4 regions of the Bradyrhizobium sp. HKCCYLRH2060 genome follow, and region 3 is predicted to be linked to each of the others. Evidence: predicted binding sites of a transcription regulator. Region 3 holds the regulator's gene; each other region holds the start of a gene.
The links. Region 3 encodes LexA, which represses DNA repair genes until DNA is damaged. Its sites were predicted from a motif close to TGTTCNNNNTGTGTTCNG; they were not measured.

Region 1 (7,595 bases), on a different contig from region 3:
CGACCAGCCGCTCCAGATCGATGTCGGCCAGCCGCTCCAGGGCCTCATGAGGCGCGATGACCCGCTCGCGAACCAAATCCACCGCAAACCTCAACGCGGCGCGCGGCGTGCGCTTGGCGGCCCGGGTCTGGAGAATCCACAAATGGCCATCTTCAACGGTGAACTCGACGTCCTGCACGTCGCCGAATGCCTGTTCGAGCTGCCGCAGCACCGCACCGAGCTCATCCCGCAGAGCGGGAAGTGCGCGCGTGATCGCATCCTCGCTGTCCGGCATGCGGCGACCGGAGACGACGTCCTCGCCCTGCGCATCGAGCACGAGGTCGATCATGGGCTGCCGCGCCCCGGTGGAGGGATCGCGCGAGAACGCGACACCCGCGCCCGAACCGAGACCGCCATTGCCGAACACCATCGTCTGCACGGTGACGGCTGTGCCGCGCAGGTCCTCCAGGTTCTGCAGCTTGCGATAGGTCTGCGCACGCTCGCTGCTCCACGAACCATAGACGGCACGCGCCGCGGCCATGAGCTGCGCTTCGGCATCCTCCAGCCAGCCATCGCTGCCGGTCTCGACCAGCGCCTGTTCGTCGGCCGCGAGCCGCGCAACGGCTTCGCTGTCCAGATCCCGGTCGTTGGCAACACCTTCGTGCGCAACCAGCTCGTCGCGCCGCGCCGCGAGCGTCCCGGCATCGAAGCCGAGCACGGTCTCGGAGAAGCTCTCGATGAAGCGCCGGCGACAGTCGAAGGCGAGGCGCGGCCGTCCGGTGCTGCGGATCAGGCCGCGCATGGCAGCCGAGGTGCAGCCGACATTGAGCACGGTGTCGAGCATGCCCGGCATGGATCGCGCAGCGCCGGAGCGGACGGATACAAGCAAGGGCCGGCGATGATCGCCGAAGACCCGGCCGGTCGTCTGTTCGAGAAACCGGATGCCCGCCCGCAGGCCGTCGCGCAGGCGCCGTTCGGCATCGGCCTGGTTCGCAATGATGTCGGCGCAGAGCTCGACGGGAAGCACGAAGGCCGGCGGCACGGGCAGTCCGAGCGTCGCCATGCGCGCCAGATTGGCGGCCTTGGCGCCGACGGTCTCGGCCGAGCATGGCTCGGTGTTCGTGCCGAAAATGCAAATGATGGACATGGCAGTTCCTAACCCGCGAGATCGATCATGATGTACTGGCGCAGCAGATGTCCGAAGCTCGCCAGGCGGTCGGTCGCACGCTCGATGGCGCGCGCCAGCTCCAGCCCGGACAGCGATGTCGCGACGTCGAAGCCCGCTGTGAACACGAGGGCGGTGATCGCGCGTTCCTGCGCATCGGCCGCGTGTTCGCTGTCCATGAGGCGCAGCACGGCGGCGAGCGCATCATCGGAATCCGCCCGCCGTCCTTCGGGCACCTCGGCAGCGGCGGCGAGGCCGCTCGCGGCCGCCTCGATCCCGCCAATGGCGACCTTGCAGAGCTCGGCCAAGGCCGCCGACAGCGTTGGCGGCATCGCAGCCGGCGCGAGCGAGGCGATGAACGCCGCCTGTTCGAGTTCGTCGACGGCCTCTTCGACCCGGTCGACCAGTTGCGCGATCAGCGGCTCGGCCTTGAGCCGCGTGATCTCCTCGCGGGCCTCGATCGCGATCCGGTCGGCCTTCTGTTCGATCCTGCTGGCGCGTGCGGCCAGCAGCTTGCGGTCGGCGGAAACGCCGGACTGCAGCGCACTGAGATCGCGGTTCAGCGCGGCGGTGAGGTCGTGGGCCAGGCCGAGCTGGCGCATCACGATCGCGAGCAGCGCACCGTCGGCACGATCGAGATGCCGCACCAGATCGGCTTCGATCTGGTCGCGGACCAGCCGCACCGAGCGGCCGGCCTGCAGGCCCTCGGTCGCAGCACGCAACGCGGCCTTGAGAAATTCGACTGCAGCGGTGCGGCCCAGGGCGCGATCCAGACGTTCGCCGAAGCCGATACGATGGGGCGCCGCGTTCCGGACGGCCGCACCCAACAGTTCGTTGCCGCCGAGCTCGAGGAAGGCGCGGTGGCCGATCCGGTTGCGCGCCGCCCAGTCGAGAAGTCTGATCGCATCATCCTTGGACAGCCAGGTCCGCAGCAGTTTCCGGGCCTTGTTCCAGTCGATCAGGAACACCAGCGCGGCGCCGAGTGCCGTGAGGAAATCGTCGCGCGCTTGCGCGGTGTTGCCCTGGAATTGGCCGGTCACCAGGTAGAACGCGTTCTCGTCCGCGAGGTTCGTCCCGGTGTGACGGTCGAGACCGCTCCAGGTCGCCGCGAAACCATCGAACAGGCGAACGAAGAACTTCGCGCGGGCGAGGTGAACGTCGGTGTAGGTGACCGTGACCGTCAGACCTTGGACCGCGATCACCATGACATGCGCATCGGTGGTGCCGATGTCGTTCTGGATTAGGAGGCGTTCGCTGGCGCGGGTCGCCATCGTGTCCAGGCCGGGATGGTCGAACTTGAGTGCGCGCGTCGCGTTGAGCCCACGCATGAAGGCGACGACAGCGGGCTTGTCGTCAGCGGCGAGCCCGTACACATGAGCTCCGTCGAGCGTGTCCTCGGCGCAGTCGGCCGCGATGCGGTTGAGCGCCTTGTGGAGATCCATCACCAGCCGGTGCAGGCTGTCCGCTTCTTCCTGGGCGCCAGTCAGACGCGCGACGCGCGTGAAATCGATTTCGTCGCCTATCGTCAGCAGGCCCGCGCGTTGCATCGTGCCGAGCCGGCGTTCGGCAGACTGGCCCTCGGAGCTTCGTCCGGCGTTGACCGCGCGGATCATCGCGCGCGTATCGTTTTCGATATCACCGATCAGCGCGGCGAGACCGGGAGCGGCAAGGCGTCCGGTCGCGGTGCGATGCGCGCCGCCGATCAGGCTCGCGAGATCAGCCGGTGCGATGCGCGCGGCGCGGCACTCGGTCGAGAGATCGGTCGGCCGCTGTTCCGGCGCCTGAGCGTGCTGGGCGGCGGCCTGCAGCGCGCTCATGCGCACCTTGACACGGTCGTTGGCAGCGAGACCGTCGGCAATCAGTGACGGCAGCAGGATGTCGGCTTCGCCGAGCTCCTTGATGATCTGGGATTTCATGACGGCGTCGATCAGGTTTCCGATGCCGTCACCGTGCCTCAGCACCGCACGCAAGTCCTTGCGTTGGATCATTCATCGAACCGTCACACAAGGTGTGCGGGCGACGTCAGTCGCCTGCCTGTGTCGGCGTGGTGCCGCCGGTGCTGTTCGGCCAGACCCAGTCGCGGATCTCGGGCATGTCCTCGCCATGCGCCCGGATGTAGCGGGCATGCTCGATCAGTGCGTCGCGGAATTTCTGCTTCACATGGGCCGCCGACACACTGAGGCCGGGCACGCGCTCGATCGCCTCGATGGCGAGGTGGAAACGGTCGAGCTCGTTGAGCACGACCATGTCGAACGGAGTCGTCGTGGTGCCTTCCTCGATGAAGCCGCGCACGTGCATGCCGGCATGGTTGGTGCGGCTGTAGGTGAGACGATGGATGAGATACGGATAGCCGTGATAGGCGAAGATCACCGGCTTGTCGGTCGTGAACAGGCTGTCGAAGTCGCGGTCGCTGAGGCCGTGCGGATGGTCCTGCTTCGGTTGCAGGGTCATGAGGTCAACGACGTTGACGACGCGGATCTTGAGGTCGGGCAATTCCTTGCGCAGCAGATCGACGGCAGCGAGCGTTTCCAAAGTCGGGACGTCTCCGGCGCAGGCCATCACCACGTCGGGCTCCTCGTCGGCGGGCTCGGTGCCGGCCCACGACCAGATGCCGATGCCGGCGTCGCAATGGATGGCCGCATCCTGCATCGACAGCCATTGCGGCGCAGGCTGCTTGCCGGCGACGATGACGTTGATGCGGTCATAGGTGCGCAGGCAGTGGTCGGCGATCCACAGCAGCGTGTTGGCGTCCGGCGGGAAGTAGATGCGGACGATGTCGGCCTTCTTGTTGGCGACGAGATCGACGAAGCCGGGATCCTGATGGCTGAAGCCGTTATGGTCCTGCCGCCAGACATGTGACGTCAGCAGATAGTTCAGCGAGGCGATCGGGCGCCGCCACGGCAGCTCGCGCGACACTTTCAGCCATTTGGCGTGCTGGTTGAACATCGAATCCACGATGTGGATGAACGCCTCGTAGCAGGAGAACAGGCCGTGGCGGCCGGTGAGCAGATAGCCTTCCAGCCAGCCCTGGCAGAGGTGCTCGCTCAGCACCTCCATGATGCGGCCGTCATGCGCGAGGTGGACGTCGTAGGGCTCGATGCCCTCCATCCACACCCGCTCGGTGACCTCGAACACGGCATCGAGCCGGTTCGAGGCGGTTTCGTCCGGGCCCATGATGCGGAAGTTGCGTGTCTCTGCATTCAGCGTGATCACGTCGCGCAGGAACTTGCCGAGTTCGCGCGTGGCTTCAGCGATGGTCTGGCCCGGAGAGGACACGTCGACCGCAAAATGCTGGTAGTTTGGGAGCTTGAGCTCACGCTTGAGCAGGCCGCCATTGGCGTGCGGGTTGGCGCCCATGCGCCGCGCGCCCTTCGGCGCCAGCGCCTGCAGCTCCGGCATCAGCCGGCCCTGCGCGTCGAACAATGTGTCCGGCTCGTAGCTCTTCAGCCAGGCTTCGAGCAGCGCGAGATGCTCCGGCTTGCCGCGCGGATTGGCGATCGGCACCTGGTGGGCACGCCAGAAACCTTCGACCTTGAGGCCGTCGACCTCCTTCGGGCCCGTCCAGCCCTTCGGGCTGCGCAGCACGATCATCGGCCAGCGCGGCCGTTGGATCGTTGCATCCGGCTGACGCGCATTCTGCTGGATCGAGCGGATGCTTGCGAGCGCGACATCGAGCGCGTCCGCCATCTGCCGATGCATCGCCTTGGGCTCGGCGCCTTCGACGAACAGCGGCTCATAACCGTAACCTTCGAACAGGCATTTGAGCTCGGCGTCGCCCATGCGGCCGAGCACGGTGGGATTGGCGATCTTGTAGCCGTTGAGATGCAGGATCGGCAGCACCGCGCCGTCATGGGCCGGGTTCAGGAACTTGTTCGAATGCCAGGACGCGGCGAGCGGGCCGGTCTCGGCCTCGCCGTCGCCGACCACGCAGGCCACGATCAGATCGGGATTATCGAACGCCGCGCCATAGGCGTGCACCAGCGCGTAGCCGAGCTCGCCGCCTTCATGGATCGAGCCCGGCGTTTCCGGCGCCGCATGGCTCGGAATGCCGCCAGGGAAGGAGAACTGCCGGAACAGCTTGCGCAGGCCATCGGCATCGCCCGTGATATCCGGATAGATCTCGCTGTATGTGCCTTCGAGATAGGTGTTTGCGACCATGCCCGGACCGCCATGGCCGGGACCGCAGATATAGATGACGCTGAGATCCTGGGCCTGGATGGCGCGATTGAGATGGGCGTAGATGAAATTCAGTCCGGGCGTCGTCCCCCAGTGGCCGAGCAGGCGCGGCTTGACGTGCTCCGCTTTCAGCGGCTCGCGCAGCAGCGGGTTGTCGAGCAGATAGATCTGCCCGACCGAGAGATAATTGGCCGCACGCCAGTAGCGGTCGAGCAGGTCGAGATCATCGGCCGGGATCGTCTGGTGGGAAGACGTGATGTTCATGTAACCTCGCTTGCCGTCCGCTTCGCGCCCGCGGGAGAGTGCATTAGAGTAATGCCGCACCGTCCCGTTCCAGTGCGCTGCGAGGATAGAACGGGAATGTGATGGTTGGCCTTGCGCCGGCTCAGAACCACCACGCAGATGTTCTCTTTCGTTCTTGTAATGTTCTTTTTGTGTGCTATGTCTTGGCCATGAGCCGAGCATCTTCACATGCCCTCAAGCGCCCGCCGGTCCCGGTGCCCTCCGAGCCGGCGGGCGCGCCTTCTTTCGGTCCTGACAAGGACTTCCCGGAACTCGCGGTCGCCATCGAACGGGGCCGGCGCCGCGGCCGGGGTGCACAATCCAATGCGAGCGGCCGCTACGAGGCGGAGGCGCGCGTTGTCTTCGACGACGGCTGGCAGAGCCTCGAAGACCTGCCGCCGTTCAAGACCACGGTCGCGACCGATACCTCGCGCAAGGTCATCACCCGCAACGACTCGCCGGACATCGGTTTCGATCGCTCGATCAATCCGTATCGCGGCTGCGAGCACGGCTGTGTCTACTGCTTCGCGCGCCCGACCCATGCGTTTCTCGGGCTGTCGCCTGGCCTCGACTTCGAATCCAAGCTGTTCGTGAAGCCGGATGCGCCCGCGCTCCTGGAGAAGGAGCTCGCGGCCAGCGGCTACGAGCCGCGGATGATCGCGATCGGGACCAACACCGATCCCTACCAGCCGATCGAGCGCGAGCGGAAGATCATGCGCGGCATCCTCGAGGTGCTGGAAAAGGTTGGCCATCCCGTCGGGATCGTCACGAAGTCGGCGCTGGTGATGCGTGATGCCGACATCCTGGCGCGGATGGCCAAGAAGAACCTGGCGAAGGTCGCGATATCAGTGACCACGCTGGATCCGAAGCTGGCGCGCACCATGGAGCCGCGGGCGTCGACGCCATCGAAGCGGCTGGAGGCGCTGCAGGCGCTGTCCAAGGCTGGCATCCCGACGACGGTGATGGTGGCGCCGGTGATCCCGGCGCTCAATGACAGCGAGATCGAGCGCATCCTCGATGCCGCCGCCCATGCCGGGGTCAAGGAAGCCTCCTATGTGCTGCTGCGGCTGCCGCTGGAGGTGCGCGACCTGTTCCGCGAATGGCTGCTCGAGCATTATCCCGACCGCTACCGCCACGTCTTCACCCTGATCCGCGACATGCGCGGCGGCCGCGATTACGACTCGCAATGGGGCACGCGGATGAAGGGGACAGGCCCGATGGCCTGGATGATCGGCCGCCGCTTCGAGATCGCCTGCGAAAAGCTGGGGCTGAACAAGCGCCGGACCAAGCTGACGACCGATCATTTCGTCCGGCCAAAGGGCGGCGGGCAGCAGTTGAGTTTGTTCTAGCGTCAAGCTGCATTGAATTGCTGCCATCGACGTCCACGAAGTGTTTGCGGCCGGGGTGTTGGGGCGATAGTCATGCGGCGCCTGCCACTGGAGACTATCTGCGTCTGGCGGTTGCGGTCGAAAACGCAGGAACTTTCCAGTGGTTGGAAAGAGGGGCAAGCCGTCGAGCCGCCTGCCTCTATCAGCTCTGCGAGGTCAAGAGGCGCGGTCGCGGCTTTTGAATAGCAGGGAATTGAGGTCCGTTCGGGTTGGCCGCCGCCGGCGGTTTCGCACCATGCCGGCCATGATTCGCGATCAGTCAAAGAAGCCGGGCAGGGTGAGGGCCGCGAGCGGTGCCGTGGTGAAGAGTGACGCTGCAAAGGCCGTGACCAAGGCTGCGCCGCAGAGTGCCACAGGCAAGACCTCCGCCAAGCTCGGCAAGGGCGTCATCGCTGTGGCGCCGCCGAGCTTCCGGCGCGAGCGCGCGCTGCTGCCGCCGCCGTCATTCAAAGAAGCCGGGCAGGGTGAGGGCCGCGAGCGGTGCCGTGGTGAAGAGTGACGCTGCAAAGGCCGTGACCAAGGCTGCGCCGCAGAGTGCCACAGGCAAGACCTCCGCCAAGCTCGGCAAGGGCGTCATCGCTGTGGCGCCGCCGAGCTTCCGGCGC
Region 2 (7,595 bases), on a different contig from region 3:
GGCACTGCATCGGGATCGTCTGGCGCGTCCGGTCCAGAAGAGCTTTCGATCGGGAACGCAGCGGTCGGTGCCGCCGTCGCAGACGGTGGAGCGAGTGCGTCCTTACCTCGGCGAGATGGGGATCACGCGGGTGGCCGACGTTACGGGTCTCGACCGCGTCGGCATTCCCGTCACGATGGTCTGCCGGCCGAACTCGCGCTCGGTTTCGGTGTCGCAGGGCAAGGGGCTGACCCTGGACGCCGCCAAGGCGTCTGGCCTGATGGAATCGATCGAGCTGTTTCACGCCGAGACGATCACGCTGCCGCTGAAGCTTGCGACCTATGCCGAGCTGATCCGCGACCATGACGTGGTCGACGTCGCCGACCTGCCGCTGATCGCCGGCGGCCGCTTCCATCCGGATCTACAGATGCTGTGGATCGAAGGCCGCGATCTGATTGCGGATGCCGATGTCTGGGTGCCGTTCGAGATGGTGAACCTCTCGACATCGCGCCCCGAAATGCCGGCCGGCAGCTTCATCTCGTCGTCGAACGGCTTGGCGTCCGGCAACCACCTGATCGAGGCGCTGCTGCACGGCATCTGCGAGGTCGTCGAGCGCGATGCGACCACGCTCTGGCACCTGCGCAGTCCGGACGAGCAGCAGGGCCGGCGCATCGCGCTCGACACGGTTCAGGATGAAGGCAACAGGCGGCTCCTGGAGATGTGCGAGCGCGCGGGCCTCGAGGTCGTGGCGTGGGACATCAGCTCCGATGTCGGGCTCGCCGCCTGCCAGTGCCTGATCTTCGACCGTGACGAGGAGCTGGGGCGGGATCTCTATGCTGCGTTGGGCATGGGCGCGCACCTGTCGCCGGAGATCGCCTTCCTGCGCGCGCTCACCGAGGCGGCGCAGAGCCGGCTGACGCTGATCGCGGGCGCGCGCGACGACGTGTTCCGCGAGGAATATGACGAGACGGCGCTGGCCGCGCAGTTTCTCGGCGAGCAGCGGGCGCTGCTGCGAACCAGCCCGCCGAAACGAAGCCTGCGCGAAACGCCGTCGCTGGCGTCGGAGACGTTCAACGACGATCTCGCCGTGGTTCTCGAACGGCTGCAGTCCGCCGGTGTCCGGCAGGTGATCGCAGTCGATCTCACCAAGAGCAGGTTCGAGATCCCCGTGGCGAGGGTCGTCATTCCGGGGCTCGAGACCTTCGACAAGAATCCGGACTACAGCCCGGGGCGGAGGGCGCGGGCCTTCGCCGATGATCAGCTCTCGCGGCGCCAGCCATCGGGGCATCCGCTATGACATGCATCGTGTTCACCGGGCCGACGCTGCATCCGCGCGACGCCGCGCTCGAATTGGAGGCGGAGTATCTCCCGCCGGTGCAGCAGGGCGACGTCTATCGCGCCGCGCTGGCGAAGCCTGCGGCGATCGGGATCATCGACGGCTATTTCGAGCAGGTGCCGTCGGTGTGGCACAAGGAGATCCTGTGGGCGATGGCCAATGGCATCCACGTGTTCGGCAGCGCCAGCATGGGCGCGCTGCGCGCGGCCGAGCTGCACGCGTTCGGCATGGAGGGCGTCGGCAAGGTATTCGCGGCGTATCGCGACGGCGTGTTCGAGGCCGACGACGAGGTCGCCCTGATTCACGGGCCGGCGGAGCTCGGCTTTCCCGCGCTGTCCGAGCCGCTGGTCAACATCCGCTTCACCCTGCAGAAGGCGGTCGCCGCTGGCGTGATCTCGGAGGCGTCCCGTCAGATCCTGGAGGCGCTCGGCAAGGCAAGCTTCTATCCCGAGCGCAGCTACCCGGCGCTGCTGCAGGGCGCGCGGTCCGATGGCCGCCTGACGTCGCAGGAGATCGCCGCGCTCGAGGCCTGGCTGTCGGATCACCGCATCGACCAGAAGCGCGAGGACGCGCTGGAGATGCTGCGGACGATGCGGCGCCGGTTCGCCGGAGACGTGGTGCCCAAGGCGGTCGAGTACGCCTTCGAACACACGCAGTTGTGGGACGGGCTGATCCAGGACGCGCGGCGCTCGGCGGCAGCAGAACGCGAGTCCGGCATCCCGGACGGGACGCCGCAACTGATGGACGAGCTGCGGCTGCTGGCGGCGCGCGGCGGCGACCTGTCCGACAAGGCGATCGCGCGATTTCTCGCCGCATCGGAGGCCAAGCGCCGCGGCGTCAGGGTCGACGCCCAGGCGCTGAGCGCGGAGATCATCCGGTTTCGCCAGAGCAGGGATCTGATGGACCCGGCCGAGCTCGAGGCGTGGATCGCGCGCAACGGCCTGACCCGCTCGGAGTTTCTGGAGCTGATGCTGGACGAGGCGCGCATACGCTCGTTCAGGAAGGGGCTCAACGGCTCGGCCCTGAATGCGCTGGCCGACTGGGCCCGGATCGACGGCCATTTCGAGGATCTGCTGGCGCGCGCACGCGACAAATGCGAGGTGCTGAAGCAGGCGGAGATCGATGGCGGCGGCTGTCCGGCCGATTTCGGGATCAGCGAGGACGAGCTGATGACGAGATATCTGCCGGCAGTGGCCGATGACCAAGCCCAGGACGAGGCGGAGTTGGCGGGATCGCTCGGGTTTCCGGATCGCGCCGCGCTGATCCAGGCCCTGCTGCGCGAGCACGTTTACACGTCGCGCAAATCCTGACCGACGGTTGCCGTGTCGTGCTTCACGCCCGATGGCGGGGAGGCGGTCATGCCGCGTGGGCGCGCTTGAGCGCGGCGGCGGCGATCTTCAGGTCTTGCACGAAGAGTTCGTATTCACGCGCCTTGGCGTCGGCGTCGGGCAGGCGCAAGAGATAGGACGGGTGCACCGTGATCATCGCCCTGACACCATCGGGCAGGTCGACCACATGGCCGCGATTCTTGGTGACCTGGGTGATCTTGCCGAACACCGACTGCGCCGCGGTGGCACCCAGCGCCACGACCAGAGCGGGCCGGACGGCGGCGAGCTCGCGCTCGTACCATTGCCGGCAGGCCTTGATCTCCGGCGTGGCCGGCTTCTGGTGCAGCCGGATCTTGCCGCGCGGCACGAACTTGAAATGCTTCACCGCATTGGTGACGTAGACCTTGGACCGGTCGATGCCGGCCTCTGCGAGCGCACGGTCGAGCATCTGTCCCGCCGGGCCGACGAACGGATGGCCGGCCAGATCCTCCTTGTCGCCCGGCTGCTCGCCGACCAGCATCAGCGGCGCATGCTCAGGACCTTCCCCGAACACGGTCTGGGTCGCATCCTTCCACAGCGGGCAGGCGCGGCAGGACGCGGCTTCTTCACGCAAGGTCTCAAGGTCGGCGGCGACAACATCACGTGAGGTCTCAGCAGCAGCATGCGCGTGGGCTTTCGGCTTGCGGGTCATCGCGGTCTCCTCGACGCGCTTCTGTGGCTTGTGCGGTTCGGTGCCAGGTTCGGCGATCATCTCGGTGGTGCGCCGGGCGGCAGCCGCGATCAGCGGCTGGATCAGCTTGGCCTCGGGCAGGTTCTGCCAATATTTCTTCGGCATCTCCTTTTCCATTGCCTTCACTTTGAGCCGTGCCGGATTGAAAATGCTGGCATAATAGCGCAGCCACACCTCTTCGAGGCGGTCTTCCGACGGCGCTTCGGCCTTGCTCACACCCGGCGTGAACGAGACGTGGCTGCCGTCCCAATGCGCGCAGATTTCCGGGGTGAGGATCGACCAGGGCATGTCGGCGAAGCGCCGGGCGAAGAACGGCGCGGCGCGCTCGACGATGTGATGCTCCGGCTCGAACCAGGCGACGTAGCGTGACTCGCGCTCGCGGCCGACCTCGCGGAAACGGACGAAGGCGTGCATCTTGTGGACGTCGCGGCGCACCGCGCGCGCCAGCGCATTGGCCTGCGCGACGTCGGGATCGGTCGCGATGTCCATGAGATCGTGGTTGGTCCGCAGACACCACAGCAGCCGGTAGAGCAGGGTGAAGCGGCTGGGGTCGCTGTGCAGGATCGCGCTTTCAGCCAGGTCCATGAAGCTCGTCGGCACCGAAAACGCGCCCTTGGGCACCTCGGGCAGCTGGGTGTCAGCATGGTCGTCGAACAGATCGGGCGCCGCGCCCTTGACGCGCCAGGTGACATCCGCCGGCCTGACGTCGTTCATCGCCAGCGCCCGCGCCGCCCGGCGCCAGCCGTCGAAATCGGTGTCGCTGTCGAGGGTTACGACGTGCATTTGTCTCCTCACGTCATTGCGAGGAGCGAAGCGACGAAGCAATCCAGAGTCGTCGTGTCGCCCCTGGATCGCGCGTCGCTGCGCTCGCGATGACGGCTTCCGTCAAAATCCAAATCCCAGCTGCTGCGGTTTCGGCCGCAGCCGGGCTCTGAGGCTGGCACCGTCGAGCAAAGACGGAGACGGCCGGTGGTCGGAGAGAACGATGAACGGCAGCGCCTTGTTCCGGACGACGTTGAGCCGGGCGAGATCCGCAAGGCGGATCGTGGTGGTGCGCCGGGTCGCGAGGATGCGCTGCACGGTGCGGGTGCCGAAGCCGGGTACGCGCAGCAGCTCCTCGTGGCTTGCGGTGTTGATGTCGAGCGGGAAGCGGTCGCGGTGGCGCAGCGCCCAGGCAAGCTTGGGGTCGATGTCGAGCGGCAGCATGCCCTCGTTCTCCTCGACGATCTCGTCGGCGTCGAAGCCGTAGAACCGCATCAGCCAGTCGGCCTGGTACAGCCGGTGCTCGCGCACCAGAGGCGGGGCCTGCAGCGGCAGCGCGCGGCTGGCATCGGGGATCGGGCTGAAGGCGGAGTAATACACGCGCTTGAGCTTGTAGGCGCCGTAGAGATTGGCTGAGGTCGACAGGATGACGCGGTCGTTGGCCGCGTCGGCGCCGACGATCATCTGCGTGCTCTGGCCGGCCGGCGCAAAGCGCGGCGGCTTCGCCCGGCGCACCGTCTTCTTGGCTTCCGCCGTCTCGTCGAGCTTCAGCCTGAGACGGCCCATGGTGCGGCGGATCGCGCGCTGGTCCTTCTCCGGCGCGAGCTGCGTCAGGCTCTCTTCCAGCGGCGTCTCGATGTTGATGCTGAGCCGGTCGGCGTAGCGGCCGGCTTCCGCGATCAGCGCCTCGTCGGCTTCGGGAATCGTCTTCAGATGGATGTAGCCGCGGAAGCGATGCTCCTCGCGCAGCTTGCGCGCGACGCTCACGACCTGCTCCATCGTGTAGTCCGGGCTGCGGATGATGCCCGACGACAGGAATAGCCCCTCGATGTAGTTGCGGCGATAGAAGTCGATGGTGAGCTTCACCACCTCGTCGACCGTGAAGCGGGCGCGCGGCACGTTGGAGGAGGCGCGGTTGACGCAATACAGGCAGTCGTAGTTGCAGGCATTGGTCAGCAGAACCTTGAGCAGCGAGATGCAGCGTCCGTCCGGCGCATAGGAATGGCAGATGCCCATGCCGGGCGCGGTCGAGCCGAGACCCTTGCCGTCGCGGGAATCCCGCATCTCAGTACCGCTGGAGGCGCAGGACGCGTCGTACTTGGCGGCATCGGCCAGGATCTCCAGCTTGCGGAGCAGCTCCATACCTTTGAATCCCTTTGATTCCATTCGTTGAATCGTATCCGGGGCAATCCCGATTGACTCTCTCGAAGGCGTTAGCTTTATATTAGAACGTATCATGAACAAAGAGGGTCGTCGCGGGTTCAACTGCCTGCTTCACTTGAGAACGGCAGCGCCCGCACGATGGATTGAAGAGGAGCGGCGACGGATGACCGGCGCACGCATGGATACGCTCGCGCGTCTGCGCGGCCGCATTGCCCGTCTCGAGGCGGGAGATGGCGCACATGATTTGCGCCGGGTCGCGCTCGGCCATGACGCGGCCGATGCGGTGCTGCAGGGTGGGCTCGCCACCGGCGCGCTGCATGAGGTGTTCGCCGAGACCGGCCGCCAGGCGGCGGCCGCGACCGGTTTTCTGTGCGGGCTTGCCGCGCGTGTCGCCGCGCGCCGGCCGCTGATCTGGATCCGGCAGGATTTCGCCGAGCGCGAGATGGGCGCGCTGTCGATGAGCGGGCTTGCCGAGCTCGGCCTCGATCCGTGCCGACTCGTGATCGTGCGCGCGCCCGATCTCGATCACGCCCTGCGCACCGCCGCCGACGCGCTCGTCTGCGATGCGCTGGGCGGTGTGATGCTGGAGGTGTGGGGCGAGACGCAAAAGCTCGATCTCGTCGCCAGCCGCAAGCTGACCCTGGCGGCGCAGGAGTCCGGCGTGACAGCGCTCATGTTGCGCATCGCGGCTGCGCCCGAGCCGTCGACCGCGGAGACGCGCTGGGTGGTGCGCACCGCGCCATCGCCTGCCGTGGCGCCGTGGATGGCGTGGGGCGCACCGCGCCTCGATGCCGAGCTCATTCGCAACCGTCACGGCCAGACCGGACGATGGATCATGGAGTGGACCCCCGATGCATGCCGTTTCAACGAACCGGCGGCGGATCCTCAGCCTGTGGCTGCCGCGCCTGCCCATCGATCGCATCAAGCGCAGCCGCGCCGCCGATCCGCATGATGGCCTTCCGCAGGCCGTCGTCCTCAAGGATGCCAATATGCTGCTGATCCATTCGTTGGACGAGGCGGCGGCGCGTCACGGCGTCAGCCTCGGCCAGCCCTTGGCCAATGCCCGCGCGGTCTGTCCCGATCTCGTCGTGCACGAGGCGGATTTGGCGGCTGATGCAAAGATGCTGGAGGGCATCGCCGACTGGTGCGACCGCTTCACGCCGCTGGTGGCGCTCGATCCCCCGCATGGGCTTTTGCTCGACATCACCGGCTGCGTGCATCTGTTCGGCGGCGAAGCCAGACTGATGCGGTCGGTCTGCGACGCGCTGACCGCGCACGGCCTCATTGTGTCGGCGGCGATCGCCTCCAACGCCGTCTGCGCGCGGACGCTGAACCGGCAGGTGCACGGCCGCATCGTGCCTGATGGCGAGGAGGCGACTGCGGTGGCGCCGCTGCCGGTGGCCGCGCTGGGCGGCAGCGAGGCCATCACGCTCGGCCTGCGCCGCGCCGGCTTGAAGACGATCGGCGACGTCGCCGCGCGCGGCCGCAACGAGATCACCGCGCGGTTCGGCGCCGCTTTCACCCGTGTGCTGGCGCAGGCGCTGGGCGAGGCCGATGCGCCGATCAGCCCGCGCAAAGTCCCGCCGGACTACATCGTCGACAAGCGCTTCGCCGAGCCGGTCGCGACCGACACCGTGATCGCGGCCAGCCTCTCCAGCCTGGCCGCGATGCTGGTGGCGGCGATGGCGCAGCAGGGCAAGGGCGCGCGGCGGCTGGAGGCCTGCTTCTTCCGCACCGATGGGCTGGTGCGCGTCATCGCGGTCGACACCGGCCAGCCGGTCACCGAGGCCGTCGTCATCGACCGGCTGTTTCGCGAACGGCTCGAGGCGCTGAATGATCCGCTCGATCCCGGCTTCGGCTTCGACATGATGCGGCTGTCGGCCAGCCGCAGCGAGATCGTGGTGCAGCAGCAGCGCGATCTCGACGCGCATGTTCATGACAATGATGAGCTCTCGGCCCTGATCGACCGCATCGCCGCGCGCATCGGCGGCAAGCGTGTGGTCGTGCATCTGCCGGTGGATACGCATATTCCGGAGCGCGTAGCGCTGCCGCTGCCAGCGCAGCACCATCTGGCGGC
Region 3 (7,595 bases):
CCGCGGTCCAATGCGCGCGGACGTCCTGTACCGCGCCCGAGGGCGCGCGGATCGCGTCGGGGTACGGCGAGTCCGGATCGGTCGCGAGCGTCGCCTGCGCCCAGGTCTCGAACCAGCCGTCCGGAATCAGCTTGTCCCGCGCGTGCTCCGGAGCGGCGCCGCGCCATGCCGCCTCGAACGCGCGCGGGGTGACGATCCGATAGGCGCCGAGCGGTCCGCCGGCGTCGATGCGCAACGGCTCGCTCGACAGCCAGAGCGGCGTCACCAGGATCAGCTTCTCGAGCTTCGCGTTCGCCGCGCTCGCGAACATGCCGGCGATCGTGGCGCCCCAGGACATGCCGAGCACGTTGACGCGCGGGATATCGCGATGCCGGCGGATGAAATCCACTGCGGCAGAGAAATCGTCCACGGCGGTCCACGCATTGACCAACGGAGAACCTTCCTCTGGCGCGCGCGACATCTCCCGCGGCCGGCTGGAGCCGCCGTAGCCGCGCGCGTCGACGGCCCAGACGTCGTAGCCGGCCTGCGCCAGCATATCCATGAAGGAGGCGCCATCGACCGTGACGTCGAACAGGCTTGCGGACGAAAAGGTGGCGCCGTGCATCATCACCAGCGTGCGCTCGGCCGAGAAGCGTTGCAGGTCGTGCCGGCGCTTGTTGATGAGCTGAAGCTGGACATCGGACACCGGACCTTCGATCAGGCGGCGCTCGGAAACGATGCGCGAGGAGAACGTTGCATTGTCGATCATGGCCATCTCGGATCAGGCGAAGTGCCAGGCAAACCGGTCGCCGTCGCGGCTGACGCGCCCGGCCGAGGACTCGGCGAAATGGGTGGTGAACACGAGGGAGCCGGTCTCCGCGGCATGGTTCATCGCCCATCGGCGTGAGGTCCGCGCCGCCTCCGGGAATTCGCAATAGACCGAATTCCAGTCCGGACGCGCGACCTGCATCGGATGATGCAGCACATCGCCCCAGAACAGCGCGCGCTCGCCACGCGAGCTGAAGCTGATGCAGGCGTGATCGATGCTGTGACCCGGGCTCGGCAGAAAACGGAAGCCGTCCACGACCTCGCTGCCATCGACCGTGATCTCGCGCGCGAGGCCGGCCTCGACGATCGGCAGCACGCTGTCTTCGTAGACCCCCGGCATCGGTGGATGCAGCATGGGTCCGAGCCCGGCCGCGTCCCTGATCGCGGCGTCCGCGCCGTCGCCGGCCGAGAGGGCCGCGACATAGGCGCGCTCGCGGCCCGAGAAGATGTGCTGGGCGTTGGGAAACACCGGCGTCCAGCGGCCACCGGCAAGCTGCGTATTCCAGCCCACGTGATCGGCGTGCAAATGTGTCATCAGGACGAGGTCGACCTCGTCGGGAGCGACGCCGGCCGCCCCCAATCGGTCGAGGAACGGCTCGTTCAGGCGATGCAGAACGGCCGCGCCGGGCCGCTCCTTGTCGTTGCCGGTGGCCGTGTCGATCAGCACCACCCGCTCCGGCGTCCGCACCAGCCAGCTATGGATGCTCAGGCGCAGCGATCCCGTGCGCGGATCGACCGATCCCGGCCCGAACCGGCCGCGTTCCCGGGCAATGCTGGCGGCGTCGACGCCTGGAAAAAGAAACTCCCCCTCGACCGCATCGAGACCGATCTCGAAAATCCTGCTGATGGTGGCGTCCCCGACGCGATAGGTCGTGATGTCCTGCATGTTTGGCGGCCTCGATCCGAACGGTGATCTTGTCTGGGCCGAGATCTACGATTAGGTCATGCATTCCTCAAATCGATCCAACTCATGCAGTCCATCGATCATTTCGATCTTCGCTCCTTCGACCTCAATCTGCTGGTCGCGTTCGACGCGCTGATGCAGGAGCGCAGCGTGACGCGCGCGGCGGCGCGCCTGAAGGTGGGGCAGCCGGCGATGAGCCATTCGCTGTCGACGCTTCGCGTGCTGCTGCAGGATGAGCTGTTCGTCCGCGTCGGCACGGTCATGCAGCCGACCCCCAAGGCTGCGGTGCTGGCCGGACCGATTCGGGCGGCGCTGGCCCAGATGCAGGCTGCGTTGCACGCCGCACCGGAGTTCGACCCAGCGACCGAGCAGCGCACCATCCGCTTGGGATTCTCGAGCGAGGTCCAGCTGCTGCTGATCCCCGAACTCACGGCGGAGCTGCGTCGAACGGCGCCCGGCGTGCGGCTTCTCAGCCGTCCGACCGAACGCAACGAGGTGCATCGTCTGCTCGACGAGGGCGCCTTGGATGTCGGCGTCGGCTGCTTCGAGGCGGTGGCGCTGCGGCACCGATCCCAGTTCCTGTTCGAGCAGGCGCTGAGCTGCGTCTACAATCCAAAGCGCATCGCGATGAAAACACCGATCGGCCTGGATGCCTATCTGTCGCTTCCGCACGCACTGGTGACGCTGACCAACAGCCTGCAGGGCTGCCTGGAGGCGGCGCTGGATGAGATCGGCACCGAGCTCAACGTGGTCTCGGCCTCCTCGGATTTCCTCAGCGTGCTGGCGACGGTGGCCGCGTCACCGGTGATCACCACGATCCCGACCCGGATGGCAAGGCTCTACGGACCCCGGTTTGGGCTGGCGCTCTGTCCGGCGCCGTTGAAGTTGCGGCTGCCGGCGGTCTCGATGGTCTGGCCGCTGCAGCTCGACCGCGATGCCGCATCGGTCTGGCTGCGGAACATGGTGGCGGACATCCTGCACACCACCGAGCGCGCCGCCTGTCGCGCGGCTGCCGGATAGCTCCGTCGGGTCTCCGTGTGCACGTGAGCAGATCGCGACTGCCCCCCGGCATGATTGCAGAGTTTCTCGCGCGATCGTGAGGCGGCGGGCCACGCGACGCACCTTCAGACGATCGGAAAGCCGGGAGCGGCTTAGGCTCTTGGCCACCCCGTGCGCGTTCGGTTAGAAGGCGATTCAGTCGATCTGCCCGTCTTCGTCCGAAGGTAATCCCATGGCCCTGATGCCGGTCTCCGATGCGTTGTCCGCGGTGCTCGCCGGCACCGAGCCGCTGGCTGAGGAAATGGTCGGGCTGGACGAGGCCTATCACCGCATCCTGGCCCGCGACCTCGCGGCGCTGCGGACGCAGCCGCCCGAGGCGATGTCGGCGATGGATGGCTATGCGGTGCGCGCGGCCGACGCAGCCAAGGCCAAGGCGCGGCTGAAGGTGATCGGCGAGGTCGCGGCGGGACGGCCGTTCGATCGCGTGGTCGGGCCCGCCGAGGCGGCGCGGATCTTCACCGGCGGCGTTGTCCCCGCAGGCGCCGACGCGGTGGTGATCCAGGAGGACACGATCGCCGAGGACGGCCATGTCGTGATCACCGAGGCCGCGATCACAGGCCGGCACATCCGGCCGGCCGGCGTCGACTTCCACCAGGGCATGGTGCTGCTGAAGGCCGGGCGCCGGCTCAGCGACCGCGACCTATCCCTGGCGGCCAGCATGAATCATCCGGCGCTGCCGGTGCGGCGGCGGCCGAAGGTGGCGCTGCTCGCCACCGGCGACGAGCTGGTGATGCCGGGCTCGACGCCCGGCCCGGGGCAGATCGTCTATTCCAACGGCTACGCGCTGCGGGCGCTGGTGCGCAGCGAGGGCGCGACGCCGATCGATCTCGGCATCGCCGCGGATACGATGGAGGCGACGGTCGCTGGAATCCGGCGCGCCCGCGCGGCCGAGGCCGACGTCCTGATCACGACCGGCGGCGCCTCGGTCGGCGATCACGACCTGGTCAAGCAGGCGCTGGAGGCCGAGGGCGTCGAAATGGCGTTCTGGAAGATCGCGATGCGGCCGGGCAAGCCGATGATGCACGGACGGCTCGGCGACATCAGGGTGATCGGACTGCCCGGCAATCCGGTGTCGTCCTATGTCTGCGCCATCCTGTTCATGGTGCCGCTGATTCGGCGCCTGCTCGGCCGCGACGAGGCCGTAATGCCGCGCGAGACCGCCCTGCTCGGCCGCGAGTTGGGGGCGAACGATTCGCGCGAGGACTATCTGCGGGCGCAGCTCGAGGAGCGCGCCGACGGCACGCTGGTAGCCACCCCAGTGAGCCAGCAGGATTCGTCGCTGCTCGGGAACCTCGCGCTGTCGCAGGCGCTGGTGATCCGGCCGGCGTTTGCGCCGAAGGCGCCTGCCGGCAGCCCGTGCGAGATCCTGCGCCTGCCGAACTGAGCCGCTTCCCCGGTAAAGCCCGGTCCGTTCATCATATTTTTAGGATTGCGGAACACACATCGAACATATAGTGTCCGTTCATGATTTGTTTTTAGTATGTTGCGGGCGACGCGATGACGGTCCGACTCCAGGGCGCTCTCAGCCGGCTTGTGCTCAAGGCGCAGCTCCTGGACTCGGACGACAACAAACCGGGGACCAGGTCGAGATGCTGACGCGCAAACAGTACGAACTTCTGCGGTTCATCAACGAGCGGCTCAAGGAAGCCGGCGTGCCGCCGTCCTTCGACGAGATGAAGGATGCGCTCGATCTGCGTTCGAAGTCCGGCATTCATCGCCTGATCACGGCGCTCGAGGAGCGCGGCTTCATCCGCCGGCTGCCGAATCGCGCCCGCGCGATCGAGGTGATCAAGCTGCCCGAGCTGTCGCAGGCCGCGGGCAACCGTCGCGGCTTCACGCCGTCGGTGATCGAGGGCAATCTCGGCAAGGTGCGCACCAGCACTCCCGCGCTGGACGATGGCGAGCGCCCCGTGGCGGTGCCGGTGATGGGCCGCATCGCCGCCGGTACCCCGATCGAGGCGCTGCAGACGCGCAGCCACACCATCAGCGTACCTGCCGACATGCTCGGCAACGGCGACCACTACGCGCTCGAGGTGCGCGGCGACTCGATGGTCGATGCCGGCATCCTCGACGGCGACATGGCGCTGATCCAGCGCAACGAGACCGCCGACACCGGCGACATCGTGGTGGCGCTGATCGACGATGAGGAAGCCACCTTGAAGCGCTTCCGCCGCCGCGGCGCATCGATCGCGCTGGAGCCGGCCAACACCGCCTACGAGGTGCGCATCTTGCCGCCGAACCGGGTGAAGATCCAGGGCAAGCTGGTCGGGCTGTATCGCAAGTACTGATCGCGAATGCGATCGGTCGATCGGCGGCGGGCGCACGCGCTTTCGCCGCCGAACAAGAGGCAGCCCAGCAAAGCAAGAGGCAGCCCAGCACAATACGTCGCTCGCGAATGCACCTCATGATGTGCAGCGCGGCATGCTCAAACGCTTGTGATCGGCCGCGGGCACACGCGATGCAGATCAGCGCAGAATTGCCGCGAAGCGCGCGCTAACATCACCATCGATGTCCACTCTGATAGAGGCCTGCGCCTGTCCGGGGGGAGCGTGGGTCGGCTATCTCTCAACGAGGAGCGATCCGATGTGTGACTACAGCCTCCATGCGGTTGCGTCCCGTCCCGCCAAGGTCGGCGAGACGTTGATCTCGATGACCTTCCGTGGCACCGCCACCCGCGGCTTCGCGTTGGAGAGCGAGCCGACCGTCGCAGTCTGCATGCTGCCCGGCACCGAGTTGGCCTTCGCCGAGGACGTCCGCTACGACAGCCGCTGGCTCTGGACCCGGACGATCCGCGAGCGCGTCGCGAAGTTCAACAGCATCGAGACGCACATTCCCGATCGCCATCACGACGCGATCGAGTTCGCCGACGGCCGCCACGTGCTGGTGACCCAGCTCTGCGAGGGCCAGCGCGTCACCGTGCTGCAATTGCCGGTCAGCAAGCAGCCGGCAGAGCGTCGCCCGGACATCGGCGAGGACGTGCCGACGTCGCAGGCCACACCGATTCGCCGCATCAGCATCACCTGAGGGCCTGCGCGTCGGCATTTCTGTCGGTCGTGAGCGCGCTTTCGACGGTGGGAGACTTGGTCAACTTGGGTTCTGCAAGCGCAAAGTCCTCTCGGGCGAATCTCACGCCCCGGCATCGCATCGGATAGGAACGACATCCCTCGGCCGGCATTGTTTGCCGGGGGAGCTTGCCGCCGTGGTCAACAAGATCGATTGGAACAAGGCCGGACGGATCACCGAGCCCGGCCGCTACATGCTTGCGTTCGGATGGCTGACGGTCACGGCTGATGACGTCGCCATCTGGCAACGCTATCCGGGCGCTGCGTTCACGCTGGTCGAAGGGCCCTCGCTGTTCGATGGACCAGACGACGCCGAGTATCATCTCGGCACCTTCGAGCTGCCCGGCGCTCAATCCTGCTCGCCCTGCTCCGTCTCCGGCGGCGTCGCGTCCTGAAGCCGCGCGGCCGGCGCACGCGGCGTCAGCGTCGTGTCGAACTCGCCGGCCTCGGCGGGCGCCGGCCACCATGGGCGGTCGGTGCCGCCGGCACGCGCCGGCGTCACGGCGAAGCCTTTGCCCTGCTGCACCAGCAACAAGGCGCCCTGCTGCCGCAGCCGCTCGCGATCGATCACGGCCGCCGCGCAGGATGACGGCGCGGCGCGCGCGGTGACGATCAGCGCGACACGGGCGCAATCGTCGGCGAGCGCCTCAGCGCGCAAGGTCATGGCGGCGAAGCGGCCGTCGGCCATCGCGACCACGCAGCCCGCCTCGTCGCAGGAGACGCCATCGGCGAGCGAGGCGTCCGCCGGCAGCCGGGCATCGGCGTCGGCCGCGAGCCACTCCTTGGTGGCGAACACATCCTTGCCGGCGCGCATCACATGCAGGCGTCCGTCACGGCCGCGCACCGCCACCGCGCGCCCATCGCCGGCGACCAGGACGTCGGGCAGCGGCGTCGCGGCCGCCCAGGCGGTGGCGGCCAAAAGCCCCATGGCGCCCAACCAGCGCAGCGGTGTGCGCAGCAGGCCGATCAGGATGACGCCCAGGCTGGCCAGGATCAGCGGGCCGATGCCGAAGGCCGGGATGCGCCCGACCGCGCCCGGCAGCGCCGCCACCCAGCGCGTCACCGCGATCATCCAGTCGATGCCGAGGCCCATCAGCGACCACCAGACGCCATCCAGGCCGAACGGCGCCGCCAGCAAGCCCATCAGGCCGGCCGGCATCACCAGCGCCGAGACCACCGGCATCGCCGCGAGATTGGCGAGCACGCCATAGGGCGTCACGCGATGGAAATGGAAGGCGGCATAGGGCGTGGTCGCGAGCCCGGCGATCAGCGAGGCCAGCAGCAGCATCGCGAGCTCGCGCCCGCCCCACAGCGCGACGCGCTGCGTCGTGGAGCTGTCCGGCGTCGCGAACAGCCTGGGCAGGCCGAACTGCACCAGCGCGACCAGGCCGAGCGTTGCCGCGAACGACATCTGGAAGCTCGGATGCACCAGCGCCTCGGGGGCTGCGATCAGCACGATCATCGCCGCGACCGCGAGCGTGCGGAAAGTGACGGCGCGGCGGTCGACCATGACCGCGATCAGCACCACGGCCGTCATGAAGAACGATCTCTGGGTCGCGACCTCCGCGCCTGAGAGCAACAGATAGAACGCCGCCGCGACCAGCGCCGCGGCCGCCGCCCATTTCTTGATCGGGTGGCTGACGGTAAGGCCTGGGATCAGCGCCAGCAGCGCGCGCACGGCGAAGAACACGACGCCGGCCACGACCGCCATGTGATAGCCTGAGATCGACAGCACATGGCCGAGACCGGAGACGAACATCGCG
Region 4 (7,595 bases), on a different contig from region 3:
ATACGGTCGATGTCGAGATCTCGGGCATCGGCGTCCTGCGCAATCCCGTGGCCGCCGAACCGGCGGCCTGACGTCTCCGCCTCGCGGAGCCGCGCGGCGCACCAACCAAACACGACATAACAAACAAAGTCGTTGAATCCGGGGAGGATCATCATGTCGCGACGTCTCACAGCGGGCATCGCCGCGCTGTTGCTGCTTGCAGGCTCATCCGCGCAGGCGGACATCAAAGGGAAAGCCATCCGGATTGGCGTGCTCACCGACATGACCGGCATCTTTGCGACCGCGATGGGGCCCGGCTCGGTGGAAGCGGCACGGATGGCCGCAGAGGAATTCGGCGGCAACATCAACGGCAGGCCGATCGAGATCCTTCAGGCGGACCACCAGAACAAGCCGGATATCGCGGTCGCGATCGCCCGGCGCTGGTTCGAACAGGACGGCGTGCAGGCGATCGCGGACGGCGGCAGCTCCGGCGCGGCGCTCGGCGTCCAGGAGCTGGTGCGCAGCAACGGCAGGATCTTCCTCGTCTCGGGGGCCGGCGCCAACCAGCTCACCGACGAGGCGTGCGCGCCGACCTCGGTGCAATGGACGCACGACGCCTATTCGACCGCCACCGCCGTCGTCTCGGGCATCATGCAGACCAGCAAGGAGCCGTGGTTCTTCATCACCGGCGACTATGCGTTCGGCCATTCGGTCGAGGCGACCGCGCGCGCCCGCATCGCCGAGCTCGGCGGCACGGTCGCCGGCAGCGTCAAGGCGCAGCTCGGCACGCCGGATTACGGCTCGTTCCTGTTGCAGGCCCAGGCCTCCAGCGCCAAGATCCTGGCGCTCAACGTCGCCGGCGACAATGCCACCGCCATCAAGCAGGCCGAGGAATTCGGGCTTGCGGCCCAGGGGATGAAGATCGTGCCGATGTCGTTCCAGAACGTCGACATCGAAGCCATCGGCCTCAGGGCGACGCAGGGCGATCTCATCGTCACCAGCTTCTTCGAGGACGCCTCCCCCGCCGCGCGCCGCTTCTCCGACGCGTTCTACGCGCGCCGCAAGGCGATGCCGTCACAGATCCAGGCCGGGGTTTATTCGGCCGTGCGGCACTATCTGCAGGCGGTGAAGGATGCGGACAGCGACGACGGCGCAACGGTGATGGCGAAGATGAAATCCACACCGGTCTCGGACGCCTATGCGGACCACGGTCAGATCCGCGACGACCAGCGCATGGTGCACGACCTGTACCTCGTCCAGGTCAAGACTCCCGCCGAATCGAAGGGCCCCTGGGACTTCGTCAAGCTGGTGACGAAGATCGCCCCCGATCAGGCGTTTCGTCCGCTCGACCGCAGCAAGTGCGGCCTGGTCGGCAAGTGAGCACATGAGCGACCACACATGATTCCGGACGATCAGCGCGCCGTCATCATCACCGCCGCGGGCGGCCCGGAGGTCCTGTCGGAACGACAGGACTGGCCGGTCCCGCGGCTCGGCCCCGACGACGTCCTGATCGAGGTCGCCGCCGCCGGCATCAACCGTCACGACTGCAACCAGCGCGCTGCCGGGCCGTCGCGGGAGCCCAATCCCATACCGGGATTGGAAGCCTCGGGGCGCATCGTGGCCTGCGGCGCCGACGTTTCCCCGGAACGGCTGGGTCAAGCGGTGATGGCGCTGACCGACGGCGGCTCCTACGCGCAATACGTCGCCACCGATCAGCATCTTGCGCTGGACCTGCCGAGCAGCCTCGACTGGATCCAGGGCGCCGCCCTGCCCGAGGCGCTGTTCACGACCTGGTTCAACTTCTTCGAGCTGATGCGCATGGCGCCCGGCGAGACCGCCCTGATTCACGGCGGCAGCAGCGGCGTCGGCACGATCGCGATCCAGCTGCTGCGCGCGCTGGGACATCCCGTCATGGCCACCGCCGGCACCGCGGAGAAGCGCGCCCTGGCACTCAGGCTCGGCTGCAGCGCCGTGTTCGACTATGCCGATCCCGATCTCGCCGAGCAGATCCGCGCGGCGACGGGGACGCGCGGGGTCGACTGCATCCTCGACACCTCCGCCGGCGCTCACATCGCCCAGGACCTTGCGGCGCTCGCGATGGGCGGACGGATCGCCCAGCTCTCGGCTGGACAGGGCAAGGAGCTGGCGGTGCCGCTGCGCAGCCTGATGGTGCGCCGGGCCAGCATCACCGGCGCGTTCCTGCGGTCGACGTCGCTCGATCTCAAGCGGCGCATCGCGACCGAGCTGCGGCAGCGGATCTGGCCTCTTCTCGGAACGGCCATTCGGCCGCACATCGACAGCACCTATCGCCTGTCCGAGGCGGCCGCTGCGCATGCCCGCATGGAGACGGGCCGGCACATCGGGAAGATCGTGCTTTGCGTCCGCGAATGAGCGACGATCCACGTCGCTGCGCCCATCACGCGCAACGAGCGCCCGCCTACTGCTTCACGCCCGGGATCAGGGCCTTCAGCTTGGCCATGTCCTTGACGTTCATCTTCATGCCGCCGGGCATCACGATGTCCCCGGGCTTCTGGTCGGGCTTGCAGGCGCCGAGCCACTTGGCCTCGATCGTCATCGCGGTGTCCTTCACCCCGGTGCCGGCGGCGCCGCCCGTGACGCGCGACATCGTCTTCACCGTATAGGCCGAGTTGAAATCGCCCGTGATGTCGGCATGCGACGTCGTATTGATGCCGCCGAAATTGCAGACCGAATCGGAGACGTAGCCGGTCGCGGTCTTCTGGATGTCCTGCTTGGAGCAGACCTGCTGCGCCATCGGAGAGGCGAAGTTGTTCATCTCCTTGTCGGTGGCCGCGTCGGTGCAGTGCTGAATCGTCGCCTCCGGCAGCTGACCACCGGATCTGATCATCTTCAGCTCCCACAGGCCGGCCTTGCGCACCGGCAGGTCGACGGCCCGAGCCTCATGGCTCGCGGTCACGCCCAGAAGGCAGCAGGCCAACAGCCCGATTGCGATGCGTGTGCAGGTCATGTGCCCCCGTTCCGGCTCGTTGATCGATGCCAGAGCGAATGCCGCCAAAAGATGGCAATTAGGAGAACGGTGTTGATGGAAGGTCAGTAGAGCGTCCGCAGCGGCCGCTGCGCCGAGCCGTACGGTACCCAGCGGCAGGAGAACGAGACGTAGCCGCCGTAGCGCGCATCGACGGCGCTGAACTTCGCGACCTTGCCGTAGGAGGCGCAATGGTCGACCGCGAGCTGGCGCGCATCGGTGGTCTGGGCCAGCTGATAGGCGATGATGCCGCCGGTGTCGTTGCCCTTGAAGGGCGGCACCACGTCGGCCTGGGCGGACGCGGCAACCAGAACCATCCCAGCGGCCACGAGGCCTGCAGTCTTCACGAATCCGGCCATCAGCGTCCGCATTGCATTCTCCTCGATCTGGCCTGCCATTCTAAAGGTCCCGTGCGGTCAAGAAAAGAACACCGGCCCCGGGTTAACAGGACTAATCGTGGAGTGTTGCCGCGTTGCACTTGACCTCCTGTGGCCACCGCGGCACGGTCCACGCTCCCGGATCAGCCTTGCGGACGGCCCATGCGCGACTTCAGCTCAGCTTTCAAGACGTTCGGTGCCGCATGCGGCGCGCTGCTCGCGGTCGCGACCGCGCCGGTCCAGGCGGCCAACCCGCTCGAGATGAACTTCTGGCTGTCCGGTCCGAAATATGACGGCCGGGTCGCGCCTTGCGAGGCGGCCATTCCGACCATCGTCTCGCGATTCCAGGACAAGGAGAGCACCTTCTGGAATTCCTCGCTGACGATTACCGGCGTCGCCAATGTCCATGAGATCGCCTTCCGGCCCTGGCAGTCCGACAACATCCCGCGCCGCTTCTGCACCGGCAGCGTGATGATCAGCGACGGCAAGGCGCGCACCGTCAACTTCTCGATCATCGAGGATGGCGGCTTCGCCGGCTATGACCAGGGCGTCGAGTTCTGCGTCGTCGGCCTCGATCGCAACTGGGCCTTCAATCCGGCCTGCCGCGCCGCCAAGCCCTGATTCGCCTTTCCCGGCGCATCGCCCGCTCGCGCGAGCGGCCGGCTGACCAATGGCTGCCTCGGGGCAGCCATTTTTGTTCTTGAAATGTTCCCGCGCACTGGTAGGCTCCTGGCATTGTCCGGGGAGTATGCCATGTTCGATTGCCTGCGCCGACCTGCCGTCCTGTTGTCCAGAACGATCGCCTGCTTTGCCCTCTTGCTCGGGGTGCTCGCGGCTGGCTCAGCCGCGGCGCAGGACCGGCGCCAGAACGCGCCGGGCGCGTTCGACTTCTACGTTCTCTCGTTGTCGTGGTCGCCCTCGTACTGTGCCGAGGCCGAGGAGCGCGGCGGCCGCGGCAGCCGGTCCCAACAGTGCAGCGGCCGACCCTACTCGTTTGTCGTGCACGGGCTGTGGCCGCAATACGAGAACGGCTACCCTGAATATTGCGAGCAGCCGGCGCCGCGCCTGCCGCGCAACATCATGACCTCGATGCTCGACCTGATGCCGGCGCCGGGCCTGATCTACAACGAGTGGGACAAGCACGGCACCTGCGCCGGCATGTCGGCGAAGGCCTATTTCGAAGCCATCCGCAAGGCGCGGGCCGCCATCAAGATCCCGCCGGAATTTCTCGATCTCGCGGAAGCCAAGACAGTGGCGCCGGCGGCGGTTGAGGAAGCCTTCATCAAGGCCAACCCCAAGCTCACGACATCGGGCATTGCCGTCACCTGCAATCGCACCCGGCTGAGCGAGGTCCGGATCTGCCTGTCGAAGGACCTCGAGTTTCGCAATTGCGACGAGATCGACCGGCAGGCCTGCCGGCGCGACGAGGTCAACATGCCGCCGGTCCGCGGCGGCTAGCGACGGCGAATCGGGCGACCGCAGCGCGTCGGCCTGCGGCGCCTGTTGCGGCGGCGATGATCCGCGGCTCTCCGAAAGGGCATGCGGCGCATCGACGGGGTACCCTTTTGACGCGGAACGGCGTAACCGGGACGGCATGAACTACCGACACGCCTTTCACGCCGGCGGCTTCGCCGACGTCATCAAGCACATCGTGCTGACGCGCATCCTGGTCTACCTCCAGGAGAAGCCCGCTGCGTTCCGGGTGATCGACACCCATGCCGGCGCTGGCCTGTACGATCTCACCGGCGACGAGGCGACCCGCAGCGGCGAGTTCCTCACCGGCATTGCCCGCCTGCTGCAGGCGCGGCTGTCGGATCAGGTCTATGCGCTGGTCCAGCCCTATCTGGATATCGTCCGATCGTTCAATCCGACGGCCGAGCTCGTCGCCTATCCCGGCTCGCCGCTGATCGCGCGCGCGCTGCTGCGGCCGCAGGACCGCATGACCCTGTGCGAGCTGGCGCCGATCCCCCGCAAGCAGCTGATCGATCAGTTGCGCCGCGACACCCAGGCCCGCGTCGTCGATCTCGACGGCTGGGTCGCCCTGCCCGCCTTCGTGCCGCCGAACGAGCGCCGGGGCGTAGTGCTGATCGATCCGGCGTTCGAGGCGAAGGATGAGTTCGAGCGGCTCGCCGACCGCTTTGCCGCGGCCTTCGCGAAATGGACCACTGGTATCTACGTGCTGTGGTACCCCGCCAAGAGCCGGCGCGCCACCGAAGAGCTGAGCGATCGCATCGCGGCGCTCGCGGCCGCGGCCAAGCCACCCGGCAAGGTGCTGCGGATCGAGTTCAGTGTTGCGCCGCAAATCGAAGGCGAGGCGCTGACCTCGACCGGACTGCTGATCGTCAACCCGCCCTGGACATTGCATGACGAGCTGAAGCTCATCCTGCAGGAACTGCAGAAGCCGCTCGGCCAGGGCGGCGCGGCGCGCTTCCGAATCGAATTCCCCAAAGCTTGAAACGGCTACTGGTCGAAAAGCCGTAGTCAATCGGCGCGGAACCGTATTATTGTGTCCGATTGTAAGACTGGCTTTACGTTCCGCTTCCGCGAATGGTTGCGGCGGGGTGATCAAGGCCTAACAAGATCCGGCGATCCGGCGCGGCGAGCGCTGGGCGTTAAGGTGGCCAACGCTTTCCGATCAAAGTGATGTCCGGTCGGACGCTGCGCAGGGCGCGCAGTGGAGGAAGCATTGCGGGGGAGGAGTTTCCCGATGGCCATGACTGGGACGGTCAAGTTCTTCAACGGTGAACGCGGCTACGGCTTCATCAAGCCGGACGACGGTGGACGCGACGTGTTCGTGCACATCACGGCGGTGGAGCGCGCGGGCCTGAAGGACCTGACCGAAGGACAGCGGATCAGCTTCGAGGTCGAGCCGGACAAGAAGGGCAAGGGCCCGAAAGCGGTGAACCTGGTGCTATCGTCTTAGGACGAGCCCGCCTGGCGGTCGTTCACGCGCCGGCGTGAGTGCAACCGGACGCGCCTCGACGCCAACTCTTCGTTGGTTTGGAAGCTGTCGGCAGCGCCTGTGTGCGTGCACAGCATTGCCGGCTCGTACGTGCAGGCCGCGCGCGATGATGCACGATTGCACGGAGCGCTCCGACAAAAAAATCCCGGCCGCGCGAGCGGCCGGGAGGTTGTCGTTGGACGTTTCTTCTTCCTATTCCCTCGTTGCCATCAGAAGTGGAAGTTGATGCCTGCGCGCACAATTCCAAACCGATAGTCGTTCTTCGCCCCCGTGATCACGAAATTGCTGCTGTCGAGATCGACGTAGAGATACTCGATCTTGGCGGTCCAGTTCTGCGCCAGGCCGAACTCGGTGCCGGCGCCGAGCGTCCAGCCCACCGTGGTGTGCGATTCCGAAAGACCGAAGGTCTCGGCGCGCAGGCCGCCAAAGGCGAGGCCGCCGGTGCCGTAGAACAGGATGTTGTTGAAGGCGTAGCCGGCGCGGCCGCGCAAGGTGCCGAACCACGGGTTGGAGAACTTCCACGGCGCGAAGGTGTCGTTGGCGCCGGTCAGGTTGATGTCGCCCTCGGCGCCGAACACCCACGGGCCGTTCTGCCAATTGTAGCCCGCGGTCAGGCCGCCGGTGAGACCGGACGGCTTGGTCGGGTTGTTGCCGACGGTGCCCCACTCATAGCCCAGCGTGCCGCCGAGATAGGGGCCGGCCCAGCTGTAGGCGTTGAGGGGCTGGTTGACGGTGTAGGGCGCGCCGCGCCCGTAGCCGAGGTCCGCCGCCTGCGCCGAGACCGATCCGAGAGCCGCCGCGCCCAAGCCCGCCGCGGCGGCAGCACCGACCAAGAACCTGTTCATCGCTCACTCCACGCCACTCGCCGTCACCCGCCGGAGCATGCGCCGCGCGACTGTGCTGCGCGGGCCGGCGTGGTTACGGAACTCTCGCTTCTTTCGTGAGCATTTATCGAGAGTTTTAGGTTAAGCCGTTGTTAAGCCGGGTTACCCGGCCATTAACGTGCTTAACGGAGCGTTACCGCCCTGCCCTGTGCATGGCGCGATCGCAAGCTGGCGAGACGGCGCGGCAGCGCTTAATTTGCGGACATGACCACCCACAGCTCCGATCCACCCAAGGCGCCGACGCCCCCGAGCCGGCGTGGCGCCGCGGCCGACCTGCCGCCCGAGGCCATCGACACGCCCGATCTCGACCCCGCCGCCCCGGCCGCGGACGAGGACGATGACGGCCGGCTGCCGGAGCTGGCCGAGGAGAGCCTGGAGGCGGTCGGGGA

Region 1: ACQR10_RS21595 (PA0069 family radical SAM protein) is a predicted target of LexA. The motif match lies at 5,745-5,762, and genes of this name have one in related genera.
Region 2: ACQR10_RS26215 (ImuA family protein) is a predicted target of LexA. The motif match lies at 5,581-5,598, and genes of this name have one in related genera.
Region 4: ACQR10_RS27725 (ribonuclease T2) is a predicted target of LexA. The motif match lies at 4,056-4,073, and genes of this name have one in related genera.

The regions. Positions count from the first base shown of each region.
Region 1 is NZ_JBNPUK010000011.1:135,884-143,478, forward strand. Features, by position in the region: gene ACQR10_RS21580 (PEP/pyruvate-binding domain-containing protein) at 1-1,126, opposite strand, end outside; gene ACQR10_RS21585 (hypothetical protein) at 1,135-3,060, opposite strand; gene ACQR10_RS21590 (phosphoketolase family protein) at 3,167-5,584, opposite strand; gene ACQR10_RS21595 (PA0069 family radical SAM protein) at 5,773-6,951, shown strand; gene ACQR10_RS21600 (hypothetical protein) at 7,289-7,489, shown strand; partial or broken gene ACQR10_RS21605 (ribonuclease HII) at 7,476-7,595, shown strand, end outside.
Region 2 is NZ_JBNPUK010000016.1:4,612-12,206, reverse strand. Features, by position in the region: gene ACQR10_RS26235 (YcaO-like family protein) at 1-1,276, shown strand, start outside; gene ACQR10_RS26230 (TfuA-like protein) at 1,273-2,625, shown strand; gene ACQR10_RS26225 (UdgX family uracil-DNA binding protein) at 2,672-4,156, opposite strand; gene ACQR10_RS26220 (putative DNA modification/repair radical SAM protein) at 4,259-5,497, opposite strand; gene ACQR10_RS26215 (ImuA family protein) at 5,682-6,470, shown strand; gene ACQR10_RS26210 (Y-family DNA polymerase) at 6,370-7,595, shown strand, end outside.
Region 3 is NZ_JBNPUK010000008.1:201,648-209,242, reverse strand. Features, by position in the region: gene ACQR10_RS17845 (alpha/beta hydrolase) at 1-748, opposite strand, end outside; gene ACQR10_RS17840 (MBL fold metallo-hydrolase) at 761-1,693, opposite strand; gene ACQR10_RS17835 (LysR family transcriptional regulator) at 1,778-2,731, shown strand; gene ACQR10_RS17830 (molybdopterin molybdotransferase MoeA) at 2,943-4,154, shown strand; gene lexA (transcriptional repressor LexA) at 4,360-5,058, shown strand; gene ACQR10_RS17820 (hypothetical protein) at 5,354-5,794, shown strand; gene ACQR10_RS17815 (hypothetical protein) at 5,970-6,227, shown strand; gene ACQR10_RS17810 (ComEC/Rec2 family competence protein) at 6,182-7,595, opposite strand, start outside.
Region 4 is NZ_JBNPUK010000018.1:49,940-57,534, forward strand. Features, by position in the region: gene ACQR10_RS27695 (fumarylacetoacetate hydrolase family protein) at 1-71, shown strand, start outside; gene ACQR10_RS27700 (ABC transporter substrate-binding protein) at 154-1,359, shown strand; gene ACQR10_RS27705 (NAD(P)H-quinone oxidoreductase) at 1,378-2,370, shown strand; gene ACQR10_RS27710 (DUF3617 domain-containing protein) at 2,417-2,965, opposite strand; gene ACQR10_RS27715 (hypothetical protein) at 3,049-3,354, opposite strand; gene ACQR10_RS27720 (hypothetical protein) at 3,523-3,981, shown strand; gene ACQR10_RS27725 (ribonuclease T2) at 4,114-4,818, shown strand; gene ACQR10_RS27730 (23S rRNA (adenine(2030)-N(6))-methyltransferase RlmJ) at 4,955-5,815, shown strand; gene ACQR10_RS27735 (cold-shock protein) at 6,068-6,283, shown strand; gene ACQR10_RS27740 (outer membrane protein) at 6,532-7,167, opposite strand; gene uvrC (excinuclease ABC subunit UvrC) at 7,411-7,595, shown strand, end outside.